Regions from separate parts of the Paenibacillus sp. y28 genome, predicted to be linked through region 1. Evidence: riboswitches for the same ligand, from Rfam matches in the RefSeq annotation. Region 1 holds a riboswitch; each other region holds the start of a gene.

The links. A riboswitch is a leader RNA that binds a small molecule or an ion and turns the genes downstream of it on or off. The one in region 1 is predicted to bind cyclic di-AMP.
Region 2: linked by a shared signal. The riboswitch ahead of WBG83_RS11975 (C40 family peptidase) and the one ahead of WBG83_RS11250 (stalk domain-containing protein) in region 1 are both predicted to bind cyclic di-AMP.
Region 3: linked by a shared signal. The riboswitch ahead of WBG83_RS14430 (HAD family hydrolase) and the one ahead of WBG83_RS11250 (stalk domain-containing protein) in region 1 are both predicted to bind cyclic di-AMP.
Region 4: linked by a shared signal. The riboswitch ahead of WBG83_RS00855 (APC family permease) and the one ahead of WBG83_RS11250 (stalk domain-containing protein) in region 1 are both predicted to bind cyclic di-AMP.

Annotation. Positions count from the first base shown of each region.
Region 1 covers NZ_JBBBNV010000011.1:92,308-96,736, reverse strand. Annotated here, with positions in the region: gene WBG83_RS11255 (sn-glycerol-1-phosphate dehydrogenase) at 2-1,177, shown strand; cyclic di-AMP (ydaO/yuaA leader) riboswitch at 1,252-1,400, shown strand; gene WBG83_RS11250 (stalk domain-containing protein) at 1,403-2,224, shown strand; gene WBG83_RS11245 (polysaccharide deacetylase family protein) at 2,429-3,142, shown strand; gene WBG83_RS11240 (hypothetical protein) at 3,260-3,475, shown strand; gene WBG83_RS11235 (glycoside hydrolase family 26 protein) at 3,669-4,429, opposite strand, start outside.
Region 2 covers NZ_JBBBNV010000012.1:106,115-110,543, forward strand. Annotated here, with positions in the region: gene WBG83_RS11970 (cryptochrome/photolyase family protein) at 1-1,291, opposite strand, end outside; gene WBG83_RS11975 (C40 family peptidase) at 1,415-1,912, opposite strand; cyclic di-AMP (ydaO/yuaA leader) riboswitch at 1,916-2,051, opposite strand; gene WBG83_RS11980 (hypothetical protein) at 2,176-2,994, opposite strand; gene WBG83_RS11985 (M1 family metallopeptidase) at 3,006-4,429, opposite strand, start outside.
Region 3 covers NZ_JBBBNV010000017.1:45,390-49,818, forward strand. Annotated here, with positions in the region: gene WBG83_RS14425 (mannitol-1-phosphate 5-dehydrogenase) at 184-1,383, opposite strand; gene WBG83_RS14430 (HAD family hydrolase) at 1,626-2,288, opposite strand; cyclic di-AMP (ydaO/yuaA leader) riboswitch at 2,439-2,580, opposite strand; gene WBG83_RS14435 (glycosyltransferase) at 2,816-4,033, opposite strand; gene yyaC (spore protease YyaC) at 4,180-4,429, shown strand, end outside.
Region 4 covers NZ_JBBBNV010000001.1:197,907-202,335, reverse strand. Annotated here, with positions in the region: gene WBG83_RS00865 (sodium-dependent transporter) at 1-454, shown strand, start outside; gene sleB (spore cortex-lytic enzyme) at 818-1,465, shown strand; cyclic di-AMP (ydaO/yuaA leader) riboswitch at 1,805-1,963, shown strand; gene WBG83_RS00855 (APC family permease) at 2,052-3,869, shown strand; gene WBG83_RS00850 (ATP-binding protein) at 3,897-4,429, opposite strand, start outside.

The DNA of each region.
Region 1 (4,429 bases):
AATGGATATCAATAGGTTTATTGCGCACCTCAATGAACAGGCGGCAGCGGATCAAAGCGGTCAGAACCGGAAGCTGGATCTGTATTGTGACATTGGTGATGGCGCCTTGGAGCGTGCGGCCCGCTATATGCAGGCGCAGGGGCTGGAGCGGGTGGTCGTGACGGCGGACAAGAACACGCTTCAGGCGGCGGGAGAAGAGCTTTGCGCGGCTCTGGAGCAAGCAGGCGTAGCCTATGAGGTATGCCTTATCTCCGAGGACCGGAACGGCGATGTTATTGCAGATGAGGCGGCTGTTGTTCAAGCTATGCTTGCTGTATCGGAAGCGACACAGGCTATCATTGCTGTAGGCTCCGGCACCATTCACGATATTGTCCGATTCGTCTGCTATAAGACGGGCAAACGGTTTGTTTCGATCCCGACAGCGGCTTCTGTGGACGGCTACGCCTCTACGGGTGCGCCGATGATTGTGAGACGCTTCAAGCAAACGGTGCCGTGTATGGCGCCGGAAGCGATTTTTGCGGATCTCGACATTTTGGTCCAGGCACCGAGGCGGCTAACTGCCGCCGGTTTCGGCGATATGCTTGGCAAATATACCTCACTTGCGGACTGGCAGCTGTCCCGGCTGCTGGGTGCAGAGCCGTTCAGTCAGCTGGCCTATGAAGTAACGGAGCAGGCATTGAATGCCTGTGTTGAGAAGGTGGACGAAATTGCCCGCGGCGGTAAACAAGGGATTGCGATATTGTTCGATGCGCTGCTTCGCTCCGGACTGTCGATGATGCTTATCGGCCATTCGCGCCCGGCTTCCGGCGGAGAGCACCATTTGTCGCATATGTGGGAGATGGAATGCCTGAAGGAGGAGCGGCCGCAGCTTCTGCATGGCGCCAAGGTCGGGGTTGCTTCTGTACTGCTGGCGCAGGTGTATCGCAGGCTGGCCCTCCGAGCCGAGGAGACGCCCGCGCTGAGCGTTTATGCTCGGCTGCCTGAGCCGGAACAGCTTGCCAGCATGCTGAAGCTTTGCGGCGGCCCGTCCACGATCGCGGAGCTGGGCATCTCGGAGAGCCTGGCCGGACAAGCGCTGCGGGAGGCGCATCAGCTTCGCGACAGGTATACAGGACTTCGTTATATTCATGAAGCCATCGGGCCGTCTGCCTCTGAATTCGAGGGGCTGTTCGGCTGACGGCAGGCGAATTTCCACATTTTGCGGGTTGCTGTATTCAAAAACCGTATGGTACCTTATTTGAAGCCGAGTCCGGTTCGCATATACCCAAATTCAGCAGCTGCGAACTGGTACGGGGGACGATTCACACGGGGTGAATGATCAGGTTGACACACAAGCCTGGACTAGGGAGACCTTCTACCGAACCCGTCAGCTAACCTCGGAGGCCTTGAAGGAGGAACAGCATTGAATAAGTCTGTAAAACGGCTCGGGAGCCTTGTTGTGTCCTGCGCCATGCTTGGCACTGCACTGCTGCTGCCGCAAGCGGCGAGCGCAGCTGCACTGACAGAGGATGTGAAGGTGCAAGTTAACACCCGGCTCGTGGATTTTCCGGACGCACAGCCCTTTATTGATGACGCTCATCGGCTGCAGGTGCCGGTTCGCTTCGTATCCGAGCAGCTGGGCTTTCAAGTGTCTGCGGAGCCTGTCGGGAATGCCATGCATGTCCTGCTGACAAGCAAGGATCAGAGAATCGAGCTGAAAACCGGAAGTGAAGCAGTAACCGTTAACGGAAAAGAAACAGCATTGGATACGGAACCGGTGCTTGAAAAGGGGCGTGTTTATTTGCCGCTCCGGCTCCTGTCGGATTTGTCCGGCATCCGGATTCAATGGGACCCCTCCAATTTCATTGCCATTCTGAATGAAGACGGAAATTATCATGCTCCAGCCTGGTATGCCCCGCGGTACGACAAAGTCGAAGAGTTTACGGCTTCGGCCTATTCCGCCGCCCCAGAGGAAAATGGAGGCTACGGGGCCCGAGATTATATGGGCAACAGCTTGAAGCTGGGAACAGTCGCGGTTGATCCGTCCGTTATTCCGCTCGGCAGCCGCCTTTATATTGAAGGGTACTCCTATAACGGCCTTCCGGCCGAAGGCATGTTTGCTACAGCAACGGACACGGGCGGTTCCATAAAAGGAAACCGGATTGATATTTTTGTGCCGGATTCTCCCGTGAAGCTGAAAGCATTCGGCCTTCAAAAGGTTAAGGTTTACCGGCTTACGCCATAGCATAGGCTGCATGGCGAATTACTCCGCACTGTGTTTGCCACGCGAGACGGGTCTGTTGACTGTTTTACTTCATAAGGTTTCTCATGGGCCGCCTCCCAATTCCACATTTGTGGATTTGGGAGGCTTTTTCCATTTGGATCGGTTTTCTCCGAATGGGGCAGGTCCGGTTATGAAACACTACAGGTATACAAAGGAGGGAGTGCGATGATTCGCTTGCTTGGTTATTTGGGGCTGCTGCTGTTGTGCTTCACGGTAACAGCTTCACCGACCGCCGCGGCTAAGCCTGATTCGGAAGTGGTATGGAAGGTGGATACGGATCAGAAGCTGGTTGCCCTGACCTTTGACGACGGGCCGAACCCGGTGTACACCCCGGCTATTCTGGACGTTCTGCGGCAGTATGATGCAAAAGCGACCTTTTTCGTGCTGGGAAAGCGGGTGCTGCTGTACCCGGAGATCGCAATCCGGGAAATTAATGAAGGCCATGAAATCGCGAACCACACCTTTGATCATCATTTCCTCAAAAATGTCAGCCCCGAAATTTTGAAGCAGGAAATTGAGCAAACCAGAGAAATAATATTCGAGGTTACCGAACAGCTTCCTCAGGTATTTCGTCCGCCGGGGGGCTTTTATGATAAAGCGCTGTTGGATTTGGCCCGGGAAGAGAAATTTACTGTGGTCATGTGGTCCTGGTATCAGGATACGCGGGACTGGAAAAAGCCCGGTGTCGATAAAATCGTGAATACCGTAAGATCAAACCTGCATAACGGGGACATCATTTTATTCCATGATATGGAAGGGGATTGCAGTCAAACGGTTGAGGCGCTAAAGAAGCTTCTGCCCGATCTGAAGCAGCAGGGGTACCAGTTTGTGACCGTGACGGATCTCATCTCCAAGGTGAAAAAACAGCCTGCTTCCTAACGATTGCATTGCGCTTCGTCACAAACCTGTCATCATCGAAGGCGTACACGCGGGTCCATCCTGACGTATAATCAAAAGTGACATCCAATGTAATCAAGAAATGAGGAGGGGGTCTACTTGCAAAATAGTTTGCTGCTCATGTTTCTGCTTATTTTGCTGGTGGCTGTGGTTGCCGTGATCATGACATTCCGGGTAGGGATGTCGCGTGAAAATAAGGAAGGCAATCCGACTTACGACTACAAGACCCGCGGCAATTTCGTGCGGCTTACCTGGCTCTATGTGATCGGCAGCATCGTCTGTATCGGGATCCTGCTTTGGGTTATTTATAGGTAACCACGCATGAGAAGAGGGCAAGGCAGAAGAGGGCAAGGCAGGGGAAGGGTTCAAAAAAAAGCATCTGCCAGGACGCTTCCGGCAGGCAAAAACGAAAAAGCCTTGAAAACCGGCGACCAATGGCGCCCCGGTTCGTTCGAATCTAACGACCGGGGCGCCATTCATATCTTCCGCCGGAGCTTCAGGGCTTTTTTCATTGGATAGGACTGATGGAAACCGGCTCCATGCGTTCATTGTATGCCACGACGTACCAGGGCTGTTCCGATGCGGAAGCAGAAGGCCGGACTTGTATGAGCCAGGGCATTTCAAAGCTCAGCCCCATCAGACGGGTGCCCTGCACGATACCGACAGCGAACGGCCATGTCCCGTCCGGCAGCGTCGGCATATAGACAAGAAGCTCCTGATCGGACTGGGGGAGGGACCCGGCTTGAATCGGTACATACTCGTAAGTCGATGCGTCCTGCTGCTGACCGATACGGCTGACGTAGGTGTCAGATTGTATGAGCCGTTTATACAAGGCATCTGTATACGGATTCTCGCCCAAATCGTACACATATTCCATTCCTGACCGCTGGGCCTGTGCCCGGCTGAAGTTAAAATAGGTCATTGCCTTCACCTGGGGAAACAGGCGCGGCAGAAGCCCGTACATATAGGCGAGCTGCCCTTCCGCCCATTTCCAGTACGTCTGATTCGTCGCCAGCACAGTATGCGCAACGGCGCCTTCCGAAATCATGATCGGCTTATGGCTGTAGCGGGCATAGAACGGCGTCAGGTATTCAATGACATTATGCCCCAAATCGGGCTTGCCGTCCGTCATCGGGGTTGCATACAAGGACAAGCCGATCCAGTCTACATAGTCGTCTCCGGGATAATAGTCATGGATATTGTCAAAGGGCAAAAAATTCGGCGACCAAACCATCGCCACGTTCGGCGCTTCCTGCTCCATGATGTCAT
Region 2 (4,429 bases), on a different contig from region 1:
TCAAGTCGACGATGGCCTGAGGGCGCGGCAGATGAATTTCTTTGTCGCTTAACATGCGGAGCTGCGGCAGCCAGCGCCGGATATAGGCTCCTGTCGGGTCGTGCGTCTGGGACTGGGTGACCGGATTCATAATGCGAAAGTATGGCGCGGCGTCAAAGCCCAGAGAAGCGGACCACAGCCAGCCGCCCCGGTTCAGCACACGGTCGTAGTCAGCCAGCTTCAGGCGGAAATATTGCTCGCCCAACGTGAAGGGACACAGCAAATTTTTGGTCAGAAACATTGCGGTTATCATGCGCAGGCGATTCGGCATCCGCCCGGTCGTATGGAGCTCCGTCATGGCGGCGTCAATGATCGGGATGCCGGTTTCGCCGCATTGCCAAGCCTCAAGGAACCGGTCGCTAAGCAGCGACAAATCCAACTGCTCCTCGTAGCGAAAGAAGCTTTCGTCATGCCGGGCCTGATACAGGTAAAAATCACGCCAGGCCAGCTGCCGCCGCCAGACTTCCCCGACAGGAGAGGCGGTAACCGAAGCATAGGCTTGACGGATGGAGAGCGCGCCGCAGTTCAGGTGGCGGCTAATGCCGCTCGTGCCTTCCAGCGCATAACGGTCACGGGTATCGGCATAAGCAGCCAGACCGCCGTTAAGGAAATGCTGCAGCGCCTCGGCAGGATGCTCCTCTTCACCGGCAGCACGCCAGTCGAACGGAGGGGCCAGGCGCTGCAGCAGCTCATCGTCTAGCTCATCGGACTTGACGATGCTCAGCTGTGAGACGCTGGCCGGATAAGGAGCGGGGGCGTACAAGGCCAGGAAGCTGCTCCATTTTTGATAATACGGTGTGAATACCTTATAAGGGGTTGTCTTGCCGCCCCGGGCGGCGTAGGCCTGGAATTCGTCCACGTCGGCCAGAGGACCCTCGTCGAATGTGACGACCGGCAGGCCAAGCTGATCGGCGGCAAGCCTGATCCGTTCATCGCGCTGGAGAGCATACGGCGTTACGTCACGGTGCAGGACAAGCTCCTCTATGGCAAGCCGGCGGCATAATTGCTCGGTCACCTCGGCGGGATCGCCATACAATACCGCCAAGTATCCGCCGAGCCGGCGGTACTCGGCTTCCAGCCGTGCGGCATGCCGAAGGAAGCTTCGGCCGCTGTGCTCCTCGGCCCGGCCTCCCGCCAGCAGCTGCGGATCCAGAATAAGCACGTGCAGGCTGGGCCGTCCGCGCCGGAGTATATATTCATAAGCGGGAAGATCCTCCGTCCGCAAGTCCTTGCGATGCAGAAACAGAATCATCAGGGGAGTCTCCTTTCTTATAAGAAAAGCCCGTTTCAGCGGCATTAATGCCACCGAAACAGGCTTGCTGTGGAAACGGTCGCTTCCACTTGTTGGGCGTTGCCAAGCCATAACAAAGAAGGCTTATTTGGCAGCGGCCGTCGTCTGCGGTTCCGTCGTTAGCTGTGTATACAGGTCATCCCAAAGGATGCGGCGCGCGCCAACATAGCGCTTGGCATAATACGCGTCACTCAAATTTGTCTTAATGATGCCCTTGTTGGTTGCGGAATGAGCGAATTCATTGTTGCCAACGTAAACGCCGACATGAGAAATGCTCTTTCCTGTGTTGGTGCTGGTGTCAAAGAAAACAAGATCTCCTTCACGGAGCTCATCCTTTTTGATCCAGTAGCCCTTGGTGTACTGGGAAGCAGATTGATGGGGCAGGTCGATGCCGAATTTAGCGAAAATAAACATCGTAAATCCGGAGCAGTCAAATCCGTCCTCATTCGTACCAGCCCATTTGTACGGGGTGCCCATCATTTCATTGACGGCTTCGTTCAATGGGGTTTCTGCATACGCGCTTCCAGCTTGTACAAGCATCAAAAAAACAAACCCGAGCAACAGAAGTGAAGCCTTCTTCAAAACTGTTACCCCTTCCTGTGCCTACGAGGTTAGCTAAGGGTTCGGTCGAAGGTTCCCTATGATCCCTCTGAGATTCGGAGATCAATTCACCCAAAACGGTTCCCCCGTTTTCCTTTCGGAAATTCGGCAATTTATTCTTTTTTTCAACTTGCCAGAGACTAGTATTCGACGTTCAATTTACAATTCCTTCTCATGTCACAATTTCGTAAAAAAAAACACCCTTCCACAGGATGATTCCTGCAGAAAAGTGCTTTGGTATAGTATTAAATACCTATTTTTTCCATCCAAACCCGATATTGGGAGGATGATTCCCAGAGAAATCCGAAGGCGTGTACGAGATGGAGAAGCTGGGCCAGAACGAATGCAGTCATGCCGGCCCACATTAGGGAAGCTCCTGTCAGTGTAATGAAAAGAAGAAGATATGCTGTCAGCACGATGAGGGAAGAAAGCACGAGAACATGACACGATTTAAGCAAAGTCTGCAGCATGCCCGGTATTCCCCCGCCGGTCAAGCGGTTCAGCCGCATCGCCTGGAACAAGGTACGCACCGCGTAGCCGTAAGCCCAATAGCCGATGACCCAGGGCAGCGGAGTGGTCCACTCCCAGCGGTAGATGGAGCCCGTATGCAGGGCCTCCTGGACGGAGGGCACAATCCAGATGAGCGGCAGCAGCGCCAACATGGTTTGCAGCGCGTAGTAGCCGTAATAGGCTTTGCCGAGCTGCCTCGCTCCCTGTACAAAACGATAGCCTGCATTGAGATCGGAATGATGCAGGGAGTAGAATGTGCCAGCCTCCAGCAGCGGAGTCAGTATCATCCGCAGTACGAGGATGCCGAGCAGCAGCCATAAATACGGGTGGGCGATGTCGGTCTTCAGCAGGGCGAACTGTCCTTCCGCCCAGAACAGGTCGCTGCTCTGCCGGGGCAAATCGGACCCGGGGTACCTGTGCAGCAGGGGGAGGATGACCGATTTCGCCATTTGCAGCAGGGAGAATCCCCACAGCCAGTGGTAAATGAACAGCACCAGAAGCAGGAAGGGCTGCCGCCAGGCAACCCGCCAGCCCTCCGTTACATAACGAAGCATATGCTTGCCTCCTACAGCGCAATCAGGCGCATCATAATTTCCAGTATCGAAGCGGTGCCCAGCTTCAGCCGTGAAGCCGATTCAGGCTGAATAGCTGCACGCATGAAATTGTTGATGTGTTTATTCTCCAGCACCTGCGTATACTGCGGATCGATGGCGGCCCATACCAGCGGGGCGGGATGCGTCAGGGAGATTTTGACCTCCATATCCTTGCCGTCCCATTCTTCCCGCCGTTCCGTTCCATCGGCAAAATGAAGCACGAAGGGAACGGGGCCATGATAGCCGCCCAGCCGCTTCAGCCATACGGCGTGCTCGTATACGTCTGTCCCGTCTTGATTGACGCTGCGGCTCTGGATGCGGTCGACCGCATAATCCACCATCTCATTGCCGTAAACAAATTGGCGGAAAAATTCGTCCCACGGCTGCTTCGTGACATCCTCCAGCGTTTTTTTGAAATCCTCGCTTCCGGGATGGCGGAACTTCCAGCGTTGGAAATAGGTCTTTAATACCTTTTGCATCTGAGGACGGCCGATTTGCCGTTCGATGGCCGTCAGGATGAGCTTGGCCCGCGTGTAGACGTTCTCCGCATAAATGTCATGGGACCGGAAATGCCAGGACGGCTGGTTCAGCGGAGCAGGCGAAGTCATATAGCCCGCCTCGAGCGGCAGATTGGGCCTCAGCCCGTATTCGCTTTCCATCACACGGTCCTCGACATAGGAGGTGAAGCCTTCATCGAGCCAGGCCTCTTCAAATTCATTGGAAGCGACGATGCCGTACCAGTATTGATGTCCGATTTCGTGGACGACAACGCGTTCCAGCTCGAAATCCGGTGCCTCATCTCCGGCTCCCCAGGCGGTGACCAGGGTCGGATACTCCATGCCGCCGGCTCCGTTTCCTTCGGGAGGCGGGACTACGATAGACAGCGTCGAGTACGGATACGTGCCGTACCACTGGCTATAGCTGGAGATAGCTTTTTTGGCTGCAAGCATGTAGCGATCCTTCAGATGGGCGTGCCGAGGGTCCAGATACAGCTTGATGCGAATGCCCGGAAGACTTGGCGTGGAGAAGGGCTCTTCCGCATAAACGAAGTGCGGCGAGGCGGACCATGCGAAATCGTGCACGTCATCGGCGTAGAAATGCCAGGTTTTCATGCCGTTCTCCTCAACCGGCGTTTTGACCGGGAGGCCGGTGGCGGCAACGGTGTAGTCGGCCGGCACTTTTATTTTTACATTATAAATTCCGAAGTCCGCGTAAAATTCCGAATTGCCGTGATACTGATGCACATTCCAGCCTTCATCGGTCCGCCCCCGCGTTCCTTTGGGCTCGTAAACCGCCAGCTTCGGAAACCACTGTCCCGCCATGATGAAATCCCCGGCATAGCCCATCCGGGCGTATACCTCCGGAAGCTTGACCGTAAATTGCAGCTTCAGCGAGG
Region 3 (4,429 bases), on a different contig from region 1:
GGAGGTGTATTTGTTGCGGGGCCGCAGTGTATGCCCGCTTGAAGGGCGCCGTGTGGCGTCGCATTACAGGGGCCAGCTAGATGGGAAATAGCTCCACGGAAACCAAAGCAGCTCATCCAAGCCCGCTTGTATGTACGGGGAATTGCTGCATGAGTGGATATAGTCCGGATGGATCGCGGGCGGTTACATGGTGCCGATCAGGGGCCGCCGCTGCCTTAAATTATCGTAGCCGGCGGTAATCTGCCTATGCAGGCGGTATACTTCAGGGATGCCCATATGGCGGGTGATAAAGGGGCCGATGCCTTCCTGACGGAGAAATGCCTGCAGCTTGACGGCCTCCGGGTCCTTGGCGTAATCGAACAGCAGGGCCGCCGCGATGGCCGAAGCCAGATGAGGCGCCTCTATACCGTATCTGCAGGCTTGAAGGGCAGGACGAACCAGGCGGTCATTCATGGACAGCTTGCGGAGCGGGGAGCGGCCGACCCGGACGATTTTGTCGGTTAAGCCGGGATTTGCAAACCGCTCTAGCGTTTTATGAATGTACTGGGTATGCTCCTGTTCATCCAACTCATATTTATGAACCAGCAGACTGCCCGTTTCGTGCAGCACTTGCCGGACCTTTTCCCGAATTCGCGCATCCTTCATTGCTTGTTGAATGGTCTGGTACCCCGCCAGATAACCGTAGTACGCAGCAGTGCAATGCCCGGTATTGACGGTGAACAGCTTCCGCTCCACGAACGGCTCAAGCGAGTCCACGTACCGCACGCCTTTGATTTCCTGGAAGCCCTTTTTCAGCTCCGCCCGGTGAATAATCCACTCGTAGAACGGCTCGACCTTAACCGTCAGCGGATCGCCCGGCGGCTGAACCGGAACAATCCGGTCTACACTGGTATTCGGAAACGAGACATAGCGCTCTGCCGCCGCATGTGTTTCCGGCTTCAAATACGTATATACCCATTTTTTAAGCTGCGAGCTGCCGCCGACCGCGTTCTCGCATGCAATGACATGCAGGGGGCGCACATTTTCTTCCAGGCGCCGTTCAATGCCCTGCGCGATAGCCTCAGCGATATGGGGCAGGGAGGCTGTGCCGACCGCAGTCGTAATTAAATCGGCTGTGGCGATGTTCTCCATGAGAGCTTCATCGTTTTGAACGTGGACGGCGGTTATATTTTTGACAATGGCGGTATCTTCGGCTTCATTCGCCAGGGTGACGGTATATTGTTGTTCCTGCTGCAGGAGCGCCACTTGCTCTTTATTCCGGGCTACAAAACAAACCTCGTATCCGGAACGGGACAGCATCAGCCCGATAAAGCCCCTGCCGATGTTTCCCGCCCCGAAGTGTACAGCTTTTCTCGGAGTTTGTTCTTTAAATAAAGGGTTCAATGGTCATCTCTCCTCTCGGATTGCAATTCCACTCCTTATGTGCACCGTTTGATATATTTATCTGAATATTCTGAAAATAAATCCAAGATCAATCCTGATTTCAATCGGCTGTTTTTTATAAGAATATCGGCCTGCTCTCCGTTGGATTTGAAAAGCTCATTCTCCTGCCTATGAACACAGATCGAATCCGGCTCCTGAACGTTATCATGTCCTTAGGAGCGGCGGACCGATGAACGGATGCTTTACCGGCCGGCGGCGGTTTCCAGCATCATCTCGAAATCCAGATCGCTTAAGGCGTCAAGACGAAAGCGCGATTTACCGAAAGGAAGGTGCTTTGTAATTCCGTTCGGAATAATAATGCAGTCCATTCCGGCGGCTTCGGCGGCTTTGGCTCCATTGGGAGAGTCTTCGACGGCGATGGCTTCATTTGCGTCAACACCGAGGCATTGGAGGGCTTGGAGATACAATTCGGGGTCCGGCTTCACACGCTGGACGTTATCTGCAGTACGAATGCAATCAAAATAGCGGTCAAGATCCAGCTGTGCTAAGTATTTGTCCACCCAGGCTCTGGAGGAGCTGGAGGCCAGACCGATCTTGAGTCCGGCGGCTTTAGCCTGATCGAGATAGCTGCGTATTCCCGGCCGGATTTGTTCTTTCTCCATCAGAAGATCGTGCTGCTTGTGAATAAATGATTTGAATTGTTCCCGGTCAATCGGCAGGTTTAATTCGGTGATTAAATACTCGTAGGGATTAAAGGTGTGCAGGCTCGTTCCGATACACTGCGAGTACATCTCCAGTGTCAAATCGACGTCGTACGTCTTGTAGGCGTCCCGAAAGGCAACGTACCACGCCGTTTCAGTGTCGATAATCGTTCCGTCAAAATCAAAAATAATGGCTTTCAACATATTTCCCGTCTCCCTTCACGGATTGGTTTTCGCAGGCCAAAGTGAAGCAGTGAGGCGCGGGGGCAGCGGCCAGTTCCGGCAAGGGTCCATAAACGCAAAAAAGACCCCTGGTTAGGGCCCAGACTCTACTTTAAATGTAAAAGCAAAGAAACGACCCATCTTCTGCTGACGAGGTTAGCTGACGGACTCGGGTAGATGGTACCCTGCATTCAAATCAATAAATGCTTCGCCCCAAAAAAACTGGTTCCCCCGCTTTCCGGTATGGCAGCCGGAAACTAAGCGTATGGTTATAATAAATCGAATGTTCAGAAAAGTCAAGTTTTGTATCAAAATTTGTGATGGTATATTACATCTGCTTTCCCGCACTTTTAACAAGGGTTATGCGACAGCCGGGGGGATGATGCCTGGAATGACAGGATGCGTAGCGAGGAAGCTCCAGCGGCTCGGTTCCTTGCAGGGCAGCGGCCGTTCGGCCGTCAAACAGAACAGGCCATCCTCCGCTGCGGAGAAGGGCCTGTACTCTGCACTTACCATTTTTTGCTTAGAAATTTCAGCTCCTCCAGCGAATAAAACGTCCCTCTCCAGGTAATGCCGCCCCTGCGCAGGGTCAGGAACACCGCCCGGATAAACGTATATGCCATCACCAGCGCGGCCAGCGGCAAGAACGGCGCTTCGATGCCGGAGCTGCGGGAAAGCTTGCGGATAAAGACGGCATATAAACTAAGCATGATTGCGATGCTGGCCAAATACGCGGCAGATACCCAAGGTCCTCCGAACCAATATGCGATCCAGATGCCGGCGAAAGGAAAAACGAAAAAGAGCAGCTGCAAAAGGATGCCCAGCAGTGCATAACCGAGCCGGTAATCGAAGCCGGAGAACAAATTTTTCTCCAGGCCTGTAATCGCCTTGCTGATATTCGGATACCATTCGACCTCGGCGCTGTCAAGCCCGAGCAGGAACCGCTGCCGCAGCCCGCTGCGCTTCACCTGCATGCCGAGCTGGAGATCATCGTCCGGACGCATAGCGAAGGCCCGGTGTGTGCCAATCCGCTCATAGGCATCACGGCGGATTAAATTAAAGGCGCCGATGCCGATGCCGAAGCGGCGCTGCTTGTCCCGGTTGGCCCGCCACGGACGGAAAAACATAAAAAACGTAAAGAAGAAAAACGACACAAATTGCTTCAGCATCCAATCTCCTGTCTTGATGGTCGGGGCCAGGGTTAGATGGTCCGTCTCATGCTGCTGCATATATGCAACAGCGTCGCGAATCGCATCCGGCTGAAGGTTGACATCCGCGTCGGCAAACAGCAGATACTTTCCTTTGGCTTGCAGATAGCCTTGATACAAGGCGTGATTTTTGCCGATCCAGCCTTTGGGCAGTGACGTGATATGAATAATTCGCATCCGCAGCCCGGTAGATTCCTTCTGCTCCGTCCATTTTTTGAGCTCGTTCAGCTTTAGTCCGGTCGTATCCGTCGAACGGTCATTAACCGCGATAATCTCGATTTTCGGATACGACTGCGCTTCCAGCCGCCGCACCGTCTCGGCAATGGACGATTCCTCCTCCTTTGCCGCCACGATAATGGATACAAGCGGCAAATCGCCCGATCCGGGCTCATCGGTTGCAGCCGGCAGCGGCTCAATGGCGGGCAGACCGTTTGTCACCTCATATAGCATATAAAACCAATACAGCAGCGTGACCAGCGCCAGCGAAGCGGCTCCCCAGCTTATCCATGTCACCCACATACGCGCACCTCCCGGCAATTGTGAGCCTTTTCATACATTTTATATCGGAATGGATGTGGCTATATTGTACCTTTTTTAACGGGCAATATAAAATACAAGGAGAGCTGCCGTCAGGCAACACAGAAAAAGAAGGGGGAGAAGTCCGTTTGAAGGAACAAGGCAGGTACCGGAGGAACATTACGGGAGAGCAGCTGGCCGCTTTTTTGGAAACCGTCCGGGAAGGGGGCGCAGGACTGGATGCGCTGCAGTTTTTGTGCATCGGCACAGACCGGTCCAGCGGAGACGCGCTGGGTCCGCTTGTAGGGACGCTGCTTCGTGAAGCCGGGTACCCTCACGTTATCGGCACGCTTCAGAGTCCGTGCGACTCGTCGAATATCGGCCAGCGGCTGCAGGAGC
Region 4 (4,429 bases), on a different contig from region 1:
CTCCCAGATGCCGTTGGGCTTCTTGTTCTCAGGCCTGTTCTTTGCCTTGCTTGCGATAGCGGCATTAACCTCCGCCATCTCTATCTTGGAGGTGCCTGTTGCATTTTCAATGGAAGCGTGGGGCTGGAGCCGGCAGAAGGCGGCCGTGGCCGTATCCGTCGTTTGTTTCCTGGTCGGAGTCCCGGCGGCATTATCGGTAGGCGGTGTGCTCGGCTCTTTCACCTTGTGGGGCAAAACTTATTTCGACTGGGTCGATTTTATTACAGCGTATATGATGATGCCGTTGGGTGGTCTTGTTGTCACGCTGTTTACAGGCTATATGTGGAAGCGTGCCGGAGAGGAGGCCGGCTTGTCCGGCGGGTGGTACCGGGCCTGGATGTTCCTGCTGCGGTACGTGGCGCCCATTTTAATCCTTCTGATTTTCTTATACTTTATGGGACTGCTTTCGTTTTAAACGTTTTATCTGCTTCTGTTGGAGGAACCATAACCATTATAAATTTTAATAATAAATGTGACTAGCAGAATGCCGTTTATGCGGGGCTGAGAAAATGCCATCGATAACGGCATTTCTTTCAATTCAACCTTTATTTTCAACGGGAAATGCCGTGGATTTCGGCTTCTAAAGGGCTTATAGCCCATCTCGGCCGTCATTGATTATTCTCTGTAGGGCAAGAAGTGATTTATTAAAATATGGTATAAATATCTCATGATCTCCCATGGTAATTCCATGTAAATTCTAAAAATGGGTTCCGCAGGTACTTTTCGTGTGCTACAATCAACCGCAGCGAGCTGACAGACTAAGGAGGTATGATACCACATGAAGAAGCAACGCTGGATGACGCTGTTGATGGCACTGCTGATGCTGTGGGGTGTTTCAGCAACCGCCGTCAATGCTGCCGCGCCTGCGACATTGCGTTACGGAGATTCCGGACCGGATGTGCCCGATTTGCAATACAGGCTGAAAACCCTGGGCTATTTCAACACGAATGTTACCTCGTTCTACGGCCCGGTAACATTCGAGGCCGTGAAGCAATTTCAATCCGATTACGGGTTAACCAACGACGGTGTCACAGGCCCAACGACCTGGAATATTCTCAAAAAGGTTTCCGTTAATCAGCATGAACTTGATTTGCTCGCCCGCATCATTTACGCTGAAGCCCGAGGAGAGTCGTATGAGGGTCAGGTAGCGGTAGGAGCCGTGGTAATGAACCGCTTGGCAGCCTTATCGTTCCCGAATACGATTCAGGGGATTATTGAACAGCCCGGCGCATTTACAGCCGTGGATGACGGCCAGTACCGCCTGAAGCCGGATGAAACCGCCTATCGCGCGGCATTGGATGCCGTAAGAGGCTACGATCCGTCCAAAGGGGCATTGTACTATTTCAATCCGAAAACCGCGACGTCGTCCTGGATATGGTCCCGTGAACAGATTGTGCAAATCGGCAACCATATTTTTGCCGTTTAACAACGGAAAGGCATGTAAAAAAGAGCGCTGCGGCGCTCTTTTTTTTCTGAAAGAAAGGGGCTGCTGGTTCTGGCAGGCATAGCTTTTGCAGCGAAGCAGCGCTCGGTCCGAACAGAGCTTCAGGGCAGCCGAGCTGTTAGATTCCATTGGCCTTTCGTCCTTCTTTTCCGCTTTTATCAAAATCAAGCAAATCGGGGATAATACCCGATAACGAAACAAAACAAACTTTTTTGTGCGTGAAATGAGCTCTGCATTCGCAAATTTGTATCCAAATGACGATTAACGCGGCTTTACGGATCCACCCGGCATCCCTTATGATTAGCTCTTGTAAACACCGGATTTTGAACAGAGCTGAATTTTCGTTATGAAAAACGGGGGAACCAACCGGCGGCGTCAAAGCCGCTAATGGGGTGAATCGGCCAATGCCGCAAGGCATGGTCGTAGGGCAGCCACAGCCCGAATCCGACAGCTAACCTCGTAAGCGTAAAGTGGGATATGAACACATGCGGGCAAGCATGCGGATCAATATCCGCATGTTTTTTTATTGCCGTTTATCTGGTGCGAAGAAAGCGGGGATGGCATTGCCATGGTTAACAAATTAAAACGATTCCTGATCGGCCGGCCGATGAAATCAACGGAGCTGGAGGGGGAAAAGCTCAGCAAGCTGAAGGCGCTCGCGGTGCTCTCCTCAGATGCCCTATCATCCGTCGCCTACGGGACAGAGCAGATTCTGATTGTGCTCATGGCGGCCGGATTTGCCGCGGTGTGGTATTCCATCCCCATCTCGATTGCCGTGCTGGGCCTGCTCACCATTCTGGTGCTGTCTTACCGGCAAACGATTTTCTCCTACCCCTCGGGCGGGGGAGCTTATATCGTAGCCAAGGACAATCTGGGCACCTCAACCGGGTTAATCGCCGGCGGCTCGCTCCTGGTAGATTATATTCTCACGGTAGCGGTCAGCTCTTCGGCCGGAACGGATGCGATTACCTCCGCGTTCCCCGAGCTGCACGACCACCGTGTGCTCATCGCGCTGGTGATGATCATGTTCTTGACCCTTATGAACCTGCGCGGGATCACAGAGTCGGCTTCTTTTCTGGCGATTCCGGTTTATTTGTTCGTCCTTTCGATTTTCGTGCTGATTATAAGCGGAACGATGAAATACGCGCTGGGCGGGGGACATGCGGAGGTGCCGGAGCTGGGGGCTGCAGTATCGAACATCAGCCTGTTTCTGCTGCTGAAGGCGTTCAGCTCCGGCTGCTCCGCTCTGACCGGCGTAGAGGCGGTATCGAACGCGATTCCGAACTTCAGGCAGCCCGCCGAGCGTAATGCAGCCAAGACCCTTCTGATGATGGGATTAATTCTTGGAATCATGTTTATCGGAATCAGCCTGCTGGCTTATTGGTACGGGATCACTCCGCAAATGAAGGAGACGGTCGTTTCTCAAATCGCTGAGGCGACCTTCGGACGAGGCCTTATCTATTACTGGATACAGGGCGTGACGGCGTTAATTTTATTTCTGGCCGCCAACACGGCTTACTCCGCGTTTCCGCTGCTGGCGTATATGCTGGCAAAGGATAAATTTATGCCGAATATGTTTATGGCCCGGGGGGACCGGCTCGGCTTCTCCAACGGCATTATTTTTCTTGGTGTGCTGTCCGCGCTGCTCGTGATCGTATTTGACGGGCATACGGAAAACCTGATTCCGCTCTATGCGGTGGGCGTGTTTATTCCGTTTACGTTGTCCCAGCTTGGTATGATGGTGCGTTGGCTGAAGCATAAACCGTCCGGCTGGATCGGGCGTTTTGCGGTGAATACGGTAGGGATGCTCACCACCTTGACCATTACGCTCATTTTTATTTTTACCAAGTTTAGTCAGGTGTGGATGGTGTTTATTTTCCTGCCGCTGGTCATCTTCCTATTTCACCGGATTCGCTCTCATTACCGCAACACGGCCGATCAGCTGCGAATCGATTTGGCGAAGGATAAGCCGGTCATTAAAGGCAGTACCATTGTAGTGCCGGTGGCCGGCATAACCCGTGTGGTGCTCCATTCCATCAGCTACGCGCGATCGCTCACGGACAATGTTGTGGCTGTTTATGTGGGCTTCGACGAGGAGGATATCCGCAAGATGGAGCAGCGCTGGGAGGAGTGGAACCCCGGTGTACGGCTCATTACCTTACGTTCCCGCTACCGCAGTATTCTGCGCCCGCTCTATAAGTTTATTGAAACGGTAGAGTGGAAAACAGCCGAAACGGATCATATTACAATTCTGATTCCGCAGTTTATTACCCGGTACTGGTGGCAAAATATTCTGCACAACCAGACGAGCTTGCTCATTCGGGCCTACTTGTTTGCTCATAAGGATATCGTTATCGCGACGGTGCCTTTTCATATGAATAAATAATGGCACGAAGGCGCAGAGGGAAACCAATCAGACTGCAGCCAGCTCGTCCGGCTGGTGAATGCGAAGCATAATTTCAACGGTGGTGCCTCGATTCACTTCACTGGAAATAGTCAGGGTGCCCTGATGGGCCTCAATAATCCGGTAGCAAACCATTAAACCAAGCCCGGTTCCTGCAGATTTCGTGGAAAAAAACGGCTCGCCGAGCCGGTTCAAATGCTCCTGAGGGATGCCGGGGCCGTTATCTTCAATACGAATACAGACATGGCCCCGGGGATGAGGCTCGAAGCTAATGCGGATGTCTCCGCCGCCGCTCATGGCCTCGATCGCATTTTTCAACAGATTCAGGAACACCTGCTTGATTTGATTCTCATCACAGACCACCTTCGGCACCTCGATTTCCCACTGGCTATGAATGGATACATTGTTCAAAATGGCTTGCGTGTCCACAAGGAGCAGTATGCCTCTCATAATGTGGCGAATGTCATGATCAGCCAGCTGCAGCAGCTGCTGGGGCTTGGAGAGAAGCATAAATTCGCTGACAATATAATTGATGCGATCCA